Regions from separate parts of the Micromonospora sp. HB375 genome, predicted to be linked through region 1. Evidence: riboswitches for the same ligand, from Rfam matches in the RefSeq annotation. Region 1 holds a riboswitch; each other region holds the start of a gene.
The links. Region 1 has a riboswitch for cobalamin ahead of J3R08_RS08915 (CbtB-domain containing protein). Riboswitches for the same ligand answer to the same signal wherever they lie in the genome.
Positions count from the first base shown of each region.

Region 2: linked by a shared signal. The riboswitch ahead of metE (5-methyltetrahydropteroyltriglutamate--homocysteine S-methyltransferase) and the one ahead of J3R08_RS08915 (CbtB-domain containing protein) in region 1 are both predicted to bind cobalamin.
Region 3: linked by a shared signal. The riboswitch ahead of J3R08_RS18850 (ribonucleoside-diphosphate reductase subunit alpha) and the one ahead of J3R08_RS08915 (CbtB-domain containing protein) in region 1 are both predicted to bind cobalamin.

Region 1 is NZ_JAGGJO010000001.1:1,886,330-1,889,593, reverse strand. It holds gene J3R08_RS08925 (cobyrinate a,c-diamide synthase) at 1-516, shown strand, start outside; gene cobA (uroporphyrinogen-III C-methyltransferase) at 530-1,552, shown strand; adenosylcobalamin (AdoCbl) riboswitch at 1,552-1,692, shown strand; gene J3R08_RS08915 (CbtB-domain containing protein) at 1,691-1,900, shown strand; gene J3R08_RS08910 (CbtA family protein) at 2,012-2,794, shown strand; gene J3R08_RS08905 (cobalt-precorrin-6A reductase) at 2,817-3,264, opposite strand, start outside.
Region 2 is NZ_JAGGJO010000001.1:4,496,841-4,500,104, forward strand. It holds gene metE (5-methyltetrahydropteroyltriglutamate--homocysteine S-methyltransferase) at 1-1,450, opposite strand, end outside; cobalamin riboswitch at 1,566-1,785, opposite strand; gene J3R08_RS20365 (beta-1,3-glucanase family protein) at 1,898-3,264, opposite strand, start outside.
Region 3 is NZ_JAGGJO010000001.1:4,098,282-4,101,545, reverse strand. It holds gene J3R08_RS18850 (ribonucleoside-diphosphate reductase subunit alpha) at 1-1,836, opposite strand, end outside; cobalamin riboswitch at 1,949-2,165, opposite strand; gene J3R08_RS18845 (PrsW family glutamic-type intramembrane protease) at 2,286-3,113, shown strand; gene J3R08_RS18840 (LysE family translocator) at 3,149-3,264, opposite strand, start outside.

The DNA.
Region 1 (3,264 bases):
TTCGACCCGGCCCGCGACCAGCGGCTTCCCGCCGGGACACGCGGGTTGTACCTCGGTGGGGGGTTCCCCGAGGTACACGCGTCCACGCTGAGCGCCAACACGACGCTGCGCCACGAACTGCGCCAGGCCGTCCTCGACGGCGTCCCCACCGTCGCCGAGTGCGCCGGCCTGCTGTATCTGTGCCGCTCCGTCGACGGCCATCCCATGGTCGGGGCGCTCGACGCCGAAGCCGTCATGACGCCGCGCCTCACCCTCGCGTACCACCGTGCCGCACTCGGCTCGGACCAGCTGCTCGGCGAGCGGGGAACCGCTGCCACCGGCCACGAATTCCACCGCACCACCGTCACACCCGGTCACGGCGAGCACCCCGCCTGGCGCATCGAGGGCCGCAATGCCGGATTCGCCTCCCCCAGCCTCAGCGCGTCCTATCTGCACGTGCATTGGGCTGGGCAACCGCATCTGGCCCAGTCGTTCACCGAGGCCGTACACCGGACGGCTGTCTCCTCAGCACGTTAGGAATCACCGTCACATGCAGCTGAACCTCACCGGCCGTAGCGTGCTCGTCCTCGACGGGAGCGCACCCGCCGCCGTCACGGTCAGTGCGCTGCTGCACAGGCGCGCCCTGGTCACCGTCGCCGCGCCGGCCGTGTGCGCCGCGCTGGAGGACCTCGCCCTCCGCGGGCGCCTGACCTGGGTCACCACCCCGGTCGACGAGAGCCGGTTCGACGTCGTGCTGCGTACCGTCGCACCCTCGGAGGCCGGGGCGCCGGCAGCGGTCCGAACGGCCGGACACGTCACGCTGGTCGGCGCCGGCCCGGGCGATCCAGGGCTGGTCACCGTCGCCGGACGCGCGGCCGTCAAGCAGGCCGACGTGATCCTCACCGACCGGCTCGCCCCGTGGGAGGCCCTGAAGTGGGCGCGCCCGGATGCCGAGATCATCGACGTCACCAAGATCCCGTACGGGCGGAGCACGAGCCAGGAACAGATCAACGCGCTGCTTGTCGAGCACGCCCGCGCCGGACGGCACGTTGTGCGGTTCAAGGGCGGCGACTCGTACGTCTTCGGCCGCGGCTTCGAGGAAGTCACCGCGTGCGCCGAAGCCGGCGTCCCCACCACCGTGATACCCGGCGTGACCTCCAGCATCGCGGCCCCGGAGCTGGCCGGCATCCCGGTCACCCACCGCGGACTCGTGCAAGGCTTCACCGTCATCTCCGGCCACGTACCGCCCGGCCATCCCGACTCGTCGATCGACTACGCCGCCCTCGCCCGCACCGGCACCACCCTCGTGGTGCTGATGGGCATGCGCAACCTCGCGGCCATCGCCGACGCGCTCGTCGCCGCCGGTCTCGACCGGAACACACCATGCGCCGTCGTCGCGGACGCCGCCTCGGCCGGCCAGCGGGTGCTGCGCAGTACCCTCGCCGACGTCGTCGCCGACACCGCCGAGGCCGGCATCGGCGCGCCCGCCGTAACGGTGATCGGCCACGTCGTCGCCCTCGGACCGGCCGCCGTGCAGGCAGTCGCGACAGCGTCGCGTTGCTCCGATACCTGATATGGTCGTGCCACCCTGCTGAAGGAAGCCGGTGTGAATCCGGCGCAGTCGCGCTACTGTGACGCCGCTCGCGGCGAAGCCAGACCCTCCAGCCAGGTCGACCACCCATCGACGGGACGCAGCATCCCAAGGAGTGTCATGCCTCAGGCGACCACGGCCATTCCGGCCGTTCTTCCCACCATTCCCGTTCGCGCGCTCGCCCCCTGGGCGCTGTTCTTCGCGCTGGTCACCGCCGTCGTCCTGTATTTCGTGGGCGCCGAGCAGGGAGCTTTCTCCGTCTTCGAGGGCACCTTCATCCACGAGCTGACGCACGACGCACGGCACGTGCTGGGCTTCCCCTGCCACTGACACCACGCCACGCGGCAGTCCGCCCGGCCCGGCCGGAGTTTTCGTCTTTCCTCGTCACCGGCGCTGCGGGCGTTTCGTGCTGCCCGCGGCCGGCTCCCGAACGGACCCTTGATGACCCCTCGCACTTTTCTCGTTCACGGGCTGTTGGCCGGGCTCATCGCCGGTTTCGCGGCCTTCCTCGTCTCCTACGTCGTCGCCGAACCCCAGGTCGATGCAGCCATCGCCCTGGAGGAAGCCGGTGCCGCCGAGCACCCGCACGACAATGCCACCGCCGAGCAGTCTCACAGCCACGATGAGGAGGAGGCCGAAGTCTCGCGTGGCACCCAGTCCACCGGGGGCCTGGCACTGGGCACCATCCTGGTAGGCGTCGTCCTCGGTGGAGCGACCGCGCTCGCTGCCGCCTTCGCCGCCGGGCGTCTGGGCTCCCTGTCCGCACGGGCCAGCACCGCGGTGGTCGCCGCCGTCGGTTTCGTCGCCACCGCCCTCGTGCCGTTCCTCAAGTACCCCGCCACACCACCGGCGGTCGGCTCCGGTGACACGATCAACGAGCGGACCGCGCTGTACTTCGGGTTCTGGGCACTGAGCCTGGCCGCCGCGATCGGCGCCGTGGTCCTGGCCCGGCGTCTGCTGCCCCAGCTGGGCGCATACTCGGCGGTGCTGGCCGGTGCCGGCGCCTATCTCGTGGTCGTCGTGGTCGCCGGGGCTCTGCTGCCGACGGTCAACGAGGTCGGCGGCTTCCCGGCCGACACACTCTGGTACTTCCGCATCTCGTCGATCACGACCCTGGCCGCGACTTGGGCGGTCCTGGGTGCAGTGCTGACCGGTCTGGTCGGACGCGACGCGGACCGTGCCGCCGAGCGGCTGCGCCGCCAGGAGCTGGCGGCCACGCTCTGAACCTTCCCGGCTGAACCTCGCGTCAGGGTGCGGGCAACGCCCGCACCCACGCCAGGGCGGCGTCCACGTCACGGACCAGCGGCACTCCGGCCGGCGGCCCGGCGCGGCGCACGATCACGACCGGCATCGCCCGCTCGGCGGCGACCTCCAGCTTCGCGACCGTGTGGTCACCGCCGGAGTCCTTGGTAACTAGAACGTCCGTGCCCGCCATCACCTCCCGCTCGTGCGCGAGGGTGTAGGGACCGCGGCTGCGCAGCAGCTTCCACGACACCGGCAGGACGATGTCGGGCTCGTCCACCACGCGAACCAGGCACGCGTGCCGGCGCAACGGTTCGACGAAGTGCGCCAGCGACTGCCGTCCGACGGTGAGGAACGGCCGGTCGCCCAGACCGGCCGCCACCCGGGCAGCTTCACTGTGGTCACCGGCCCAGTACCAGGCCGACGCCTCGGGGCGAGCGGCCCAGCCGGGC
Region 2 (3,264 bases), 2.6 Mb from region 1:
TTCGTTCCGGCTCGCCGTGCACGAGCACGTCCAGGCCCAGCCGCTCCTGGAGCCGGACGACGTGCTCGACCTCGGCGCGCATCCGCTGCGTGTAGGCGGCGGCGTCGAGACGCCCGGCCCGGTGCTCGGCACGCGCGCGGCGCAGCTCGTCGGTCTGCGGGAACGATCCGATGGTCGTGGTCGGGAGGGGCGGCAGGTTCAGCCGGGCCTGCTGTGCCGCCGCACGCTCCGGGTACGCGCCGCGCTGCCGATCCGTGGCGCGCAGCGCGGCGAGCCGACCGCGTACGGTGTCGTCGCGCCAGGCGGCAGGGGTGGGCGGCAGCGGCTCGGGCAGGGACGTGGTGCCGTTGCGCAGCGCGCGGCCGAGCCGGACGACCTCATCGACCTTCTGCCGGGCGAAGGCGAGCCGCTGACGCAGCGCCGGGTCGAGAGCGGTCTCGGCGGACAGGTCCTCCGGCACGTGCAGCAGCGAGCACGAGGTGGACACGGCGACGTGGTCGGCGAGGGCGGTGACGGCGGCACCGGCCGCCACGGCGGCCCGCAGGTCGGTACGCCAGACGTTGCGGCCGTCGACGAGGCCGGCCACGATCGTCTTGCCGCGCAGCGGTCCCGCACCGGCCAGCCGCCGCAGGTTGCCGGGCCCGGCCACCAGATCCACGCCGACCGCTTCGACCGGCGTGTCGAGCAGGGCGGGCAGCGCGTCACCGAGCTCGCCGAAATAGGTGGCGACGAAGATCGCCGGCCGCTGTTCCACCGCGCCGAGCCGGGTGTACGCCTCCCGCAGCGCGTCGATCTCGGCGGCGCTCCGGTCGGCGACGTAGGCGGGTTCGTCCAGCTGCACCCATCGCACGCCCGCCGCGGCGAGGGATCGCAGGATGCCGGCGTACACGTCGACCAGGTCGGTCAGCCGGTCGAACGGTTCGCTGCGGGCCTCGGTGGGCTTGGCCAGCAGCAGGAATGTCGCCGGCCCGACCAGCACCGGCCGGCTGTCGATTCCCAGCTCGCGGGCCTCGCGGTACTCGCGCAGCGCCTTGTCGGGATTCGCCGCGAAGGTGGTGTCGGAGCCGATCTCGGGAACCAGATAGTGGTAGTTGGTGTCGAACCACTTCGTCAGTTCGAGCGCCGGCTCGGCATCGACGCCCCGGGCCATGGCGAAATAGGTGCCGAGGTCGCCGAGGCCGAGACGGGCGAACCGGCGCGGGATCGCGCCGACGGCGACGGCCGTGTCCAGCACGTGGTCGTAGTAGGAGAACGTGTTGGACGGGATCGCGTCCAGGCGCGCGTCGCGCAGCGTCCGCCACACCTTCGCCCGTAGCGCGGCAGAGGTCGCCGCCAACTCCTCGGCGTCGATCCGGCCCGCCCAGTAGGCCTCGACGGCCCTCTTGAGTTGCCGGTTGCCCCCGATACGCGGATAGCCCAGCACGGTGCTCTGACCGAATGCGGTACTCATGGAGATCCCTTCCCTCGAAGCACACGAGGCCGATCGAGGCGGGGAGGGAAGAGGTACAGACGGCGTACCGGCTTCCGCACCGGCCGTCCCGAGCGACCGTCGGCGGCGCACACCGGACGGTGCGCGCGGTGCGGGCAGGTCTTCGGACTCGCGGGCGCGACCGGATCCACCCGGTCACCTACTGGCCGTCGCTTCCCAGACCTCACGGTCCAGTGCTTCGATGACGGCTGTCGTTCCCACTCACCGCTGCGGGGCAGTCCCGGACTCACACCGGGTTCCCTCTTACGACGCCACACCCTTCACGGGCACGGCGAACCAGCACCGTTGTCCATCGTATGGGGCGGTGAGCCGACGTGGTCGGCGCGTCCGTCCTGCGGGACGGCGAGCCGTCGCGGCGGGTGGCGGGAGCGACTCGCGGTCGGCCCCCGCCCCCCGTCGCAGGGCCGGTCAGCCCTTACGCCACTTCTGGCCGGCCGTGCCCGTGCAGTCCCAGAGCTGGAGCCTCGCGCCGTCGTTGCCGTTCCGGTCCTTGATGTCGACGCACTTGTCGGCCTGAAGGTTGACCAGGTCCCCGGCCGAGTTCAGGGTGAACTGCTGGGCGCCGGTGCCGTTGCAGGTGTAGAGCTGCACCACCGCCCCGTTGGCGGTGGACCCGGCGTCGACGTCCATGCACTTGTTGTTCTGGCTCTTCAGCGCCGTGCCGCTGAACGTCCACTTCTGCGCGTTGGTGTTGTTGCAGTTCCACATCTGCAGCGGCGCGCGGTCGACGAAGTTGGAGCTCGGCACGTCGATGCACTTGTTGTTCCAGTTGCTGACCACGGGCACCCCGGTGGCCGGGTTGCCGCCCCCACCGCCGGTGAACGGGCTGAGGATCAGTCCGGCCGAACGGGGGTCGCCGTCGTGCACCAGTGACTCGAATCCGCCGACGTCGTCGAAGGCGAACGCGTACGCCCGGCCGTCGGTCATGTTGGCGTGGATCAGGCGGGCGTACTGGTTGGTGGGGTTGCTGCGGTAGAAGTCGGCGGCGTTCGTGCTGGGCTGGGTGTCGATGGTGCCGAGCGTGCCTCGGTTGAGGGCCGCGCAGAGCGTACGCGAGATCGGGCCGACCACCTGGTCGTTCGGCGCGGGCAGGTCGCCGTCGCATCCCCAGACGCTGGCCGAGGAGGGCCGGTTGAAGGAGGCGACCACCTGGCCGCTGCCGTTTGTGAAGGTCATGGTGTTGCCCGAGGTGCGGCCGTAGTACCGGATGGCCGGCTGGTCGGCGAAGGGCGCCACGGTCAGCGTCTTCGTGGTGTACGCGTTCCACGCGGAGGCGATGTAGGAGTCCAGGTAGGTGGTGCTCAGCAGGCCGGCCCCGGCCGCCTTCCCCGGGGCCAGGACGCGCAGCACGGTCCCGTCGGAGCGGGTGTGGACGGTGTTGGCCCAGCCCGGCTGCGCCCGGATGCCGTCGATGACCGCGTTGCGTCCGTTGGCCACCACGTCGCCGGTGCGCTTGGTGACGCCGTTGGCGCCGGTCACCGTGACCGCGTGCGGGATCGCGAACATGTCGACCTGGGAGCTGTTGAGCCACAGCCCGGAGTCGTTGTAGGTGAACTCGCTCCAGTCGAAGAGGATGTCGCGGTTCGCGTCACCGGCCGCCCAGGGCGCGGGCTGCACCAGTCCGTCCGGGGTGAGGAAGAACTTCAGCTTCTGCCCGAGGGCGAAGTAGGCCCGGCCGGAGAAGCCCCGGGGCAACTGGATCGTGGTGCTGCCGCCGTTGCCGGGGCCCGGTATGGAGACGTCCGGCGCGGGCGACGGCGGGATCTGCCCGCCGC
Region 3 (3,264 bases), 2.2 Mb from region 1:
CACCAGCAGCGAGTTGCGCAGCCCGCCTGCGGCGATCCGCTCACGCAGCGCCGCCCACCGTCCGGCCTGCGCCGGCTCCGCGCCCCACAGGTCCGGGTGCAGGTCACCCTTCGCGGCCCGGGTCTGCGGGTACGCCGGATGCGGCCCGAACCGCTCGGCCAGCCCGGCGGAGGTCTCCAGCGCGGTCAGCAGGATCTCCTCCTGCACGCGGGTGGACAGCTCCTTCGCCTCGGGGGAGTCGAACGGCAGGCGCAGCGTGAAGAACGCGTCCTGCAACCCCATCAGGCCGAGCCCGACCGGCCGCCAGCGCGGGTTCGACGCCGCCGCCTGCTCGGCCGGGTAGTAGTTGATGTCGATCACCCGGTCGAGGAACACCACAGCGGTGCGGACCGTGGCGCGCAGCCGCTCCCAGTCCACCCCGTCGGCGGTGACGTGGGCGCCGAGGTTCACCGAGCCGAGGTTGCACACCGCCGTCTCGGCGTCGTCGTTCACCTCCAGGATCTCGGTGCACAGGTTGGACAGGTGGATCACGTTGCCCGGCTCACCGGTCTGGTTGGACAGCCGGTTCGCGGCGTCCTTGAACGTCATCCAGCCGTTGCCGGTCTGCGCGAGCGTGCGCATCATCCGCCCGTACAGGTCCCGGGCCCGTACCGTACGCACCGCGTTCTTCTCCGCCGCCCGGTACGCGGCGTCGAACGCCTCCCCGTACAGGTCGGGCAGCTCCGGGGCGTCCGACGGATCGACGAGCGACCACTCGCCGTCGGCCTCGACCCGGCGCATGAACTCGTCCGGGATCCAGTTGGCCAGGTTGAGGTTGTGCGTACGCCGGGACTCCTCGCCGGTGTTGTCCCGCAGCTCCAGGAACTCCTCCACGTCCGGGTGCCACGGCTCCAGGTAGACGCAGGCCGCGCCCTTGCGCCGGCCGCCCTGGTTGACCGCGGCCACCCCGGCGTCGAGCGTCTTGAGGAACGGCACGATGCCGTTGGACCGGCCGTTCGTGCCCCGGATCAGCGCGCCCCGGCCGCGCACCCGCGACCAGGCGATGCCGATGCCGCCGGAGAACTTCGACAGCTTCGCCACCTGGTGGTAGCGCTCGTAGATCGAGTCCAGCTCGTCGCGCGGCGAGTCGACCAGGAAGCACGACGACATCTGGGTGTGCCGGGTGCCGGAGTTGAACAGCGTGGGGGAGCTGGGCAGATAGGCCAGGCTGGACATCAGCCGGTAGAAGCCGACCGCCTCGCCCGGGGTGCGGGACAGCCCGCAGGCCACCCGCAGCAGCCAGTACTGCGGCGTCTCCACCACCAGCCGCGACTGCGGGTGCCGCAGCAGGTAGCGGTCGGCCACGGTACGCAGTCCGAAGTACTCGAACCGCCTGTCGCCGTCCGGGTCCACGGCGTCGTCGAGCTTGCGGGCGTGCCGGGCGACGAATGCGGCCGTCTCGTCGCCGATCAGCCCCAGCCCGTGCGCGTACGCGATCGACTGGCTGAAGCTCGCCACGCCCTGACCGCGGACCTCCTTGTCCACGTACGCGGCCAGCAGCCTTGCCGCCAGCTTCGAGTACTGCGGCTCCTCGCCGATCAGCTCCGCCGCGGTCTGGATCGACAACCGGTCCAGCTCGGCGGTGGTCGCCCCGTCGTAGAGCCCGCTGATCGTCTTGGTGGCCACCCGCAGCGGGTCCACCTCGTCCAGGTCGGCGACCCAGCGTTCGACCGCCCGGACGATCTTGCCGACGTCCACCGGCTCGGTGTCGCCGTCCCGTTTGCGTACCCGCATCGCCGGCCGGCGGGCCTCGGACCCGCCGCCGGTGGACGGCGGGCTTTCCTGCACGACAGTCATGACCTCTCCTCGCTGTCACCGTCTGGAGACGGCGGGAGACGCCAACGGGCACGGCGTGGCCGGCCCGGCTGCTGGCGTCGGTCGTCCCGCGCGACCTCCGGCCGCCGTACGCGGAGGCGCACGGCGCGCTGGCAGGTCTTCGGACTCGCGGGCCCGACCGGGGTCGCCGGTCGCCTACCGGCCGTCGCTTCCCAGGCCGGTGGCCCAGTGCTGTTGACGGCTGTCGTTCCCACTCACCGCTGCGGGGCAGTCCCGGATTTCCACCGGGTTCCCTCTTGCCTCGGCCCCGCCCCGGAGGGCTCGGCCGAACCAGCTGCGGCACCACCATATATGGCGGTGGGGGCGGTTGGGCAACACCAGATGTCGTGTCGGGCGTGTCGCATGGATCTCACTGTCCACAGTGCCTACCCCCGATGCCGGCGTTCGCCGCCGGGCGCGATACTCGGCGTATGGGGAATACCGGACGCCGCTGGGCGTGGGTGGCGGTCCTGCTCGTCGGCGTCGGGCTTCACCTGCTGGTGCTGGAGACACTGTCCGGCACCGGCACCGTCACGTTCGTACCGGCGCTGATCGTGCTCGGCGCGTGCGTCGCGCCCGCCACGTTCCTGGCCTTCGCCCAGGGGCGGCCGGCCCGCCGCCCGGTCCCCGGCTCCGTCGTCGGCGTCGCCGCGCTTCTCGGCGGCGTGGTCGGCGTGGTCGCCGCCGGCTGGCTGGAGTACGGCACCCTGCACCGCCTCGGCGTCCTGCCGATGGCGCTCGTCGGCCTGGCCGAGGAGACCGCGAAGCTGATCGTGCCGGCCGGCATCCTGCTGCTGTGGCGGCGGCACCGGTCACCGGCGCAGGGCCTGGTGATCGGCGTGGCCTCCGGCGCCGGGTTCGCCGCACTGGAGACCATGGGGTATGCGTTCGCCGCGTTCGTCGGGTCGGAGGGCAACCTCGGCGCCGTCGAGCGGACGCTGCTGGTTCGCGGTCTCACCGCGCCCGCCGCGCACCTGGCCTGGACCGGGCTGACCGCCGCCGCGTTGTTCACGTTCGCCGCCGCGCCCGGTGGCCGGAGACTGGCGGCGTTCCTGCTCACCTTCGCCGCCGCCGTCACGCTGCACACCTGCTGGGACACGTTCGGCACGCAGCCCGCGTACGTGTTCATCGGCGCCGTGTCGCTGGGCTGGGTGCTGCTGCGCCTGCACCTGGACCGCGAGCGGCCCGCCGCCCCGCCCCGGGCGCCGGAGCGTGATCCTCACCAGCTCGCCGAGGTGGCGGGGTCGGAGCCCTCCTGATGCCGCCATCTCGGCGAGCTGGAGTCGAGCAAGCGTCAGCCGGCGGCCAGCCGGACACCGAGCGCGACGAAGGCGACAGCGCAGAGCCGGTCGACCCGCCGCGACCAGCGGCTGTCGCCCCAGCGGCGGGCGAACCGCCCGGCGCCCACGC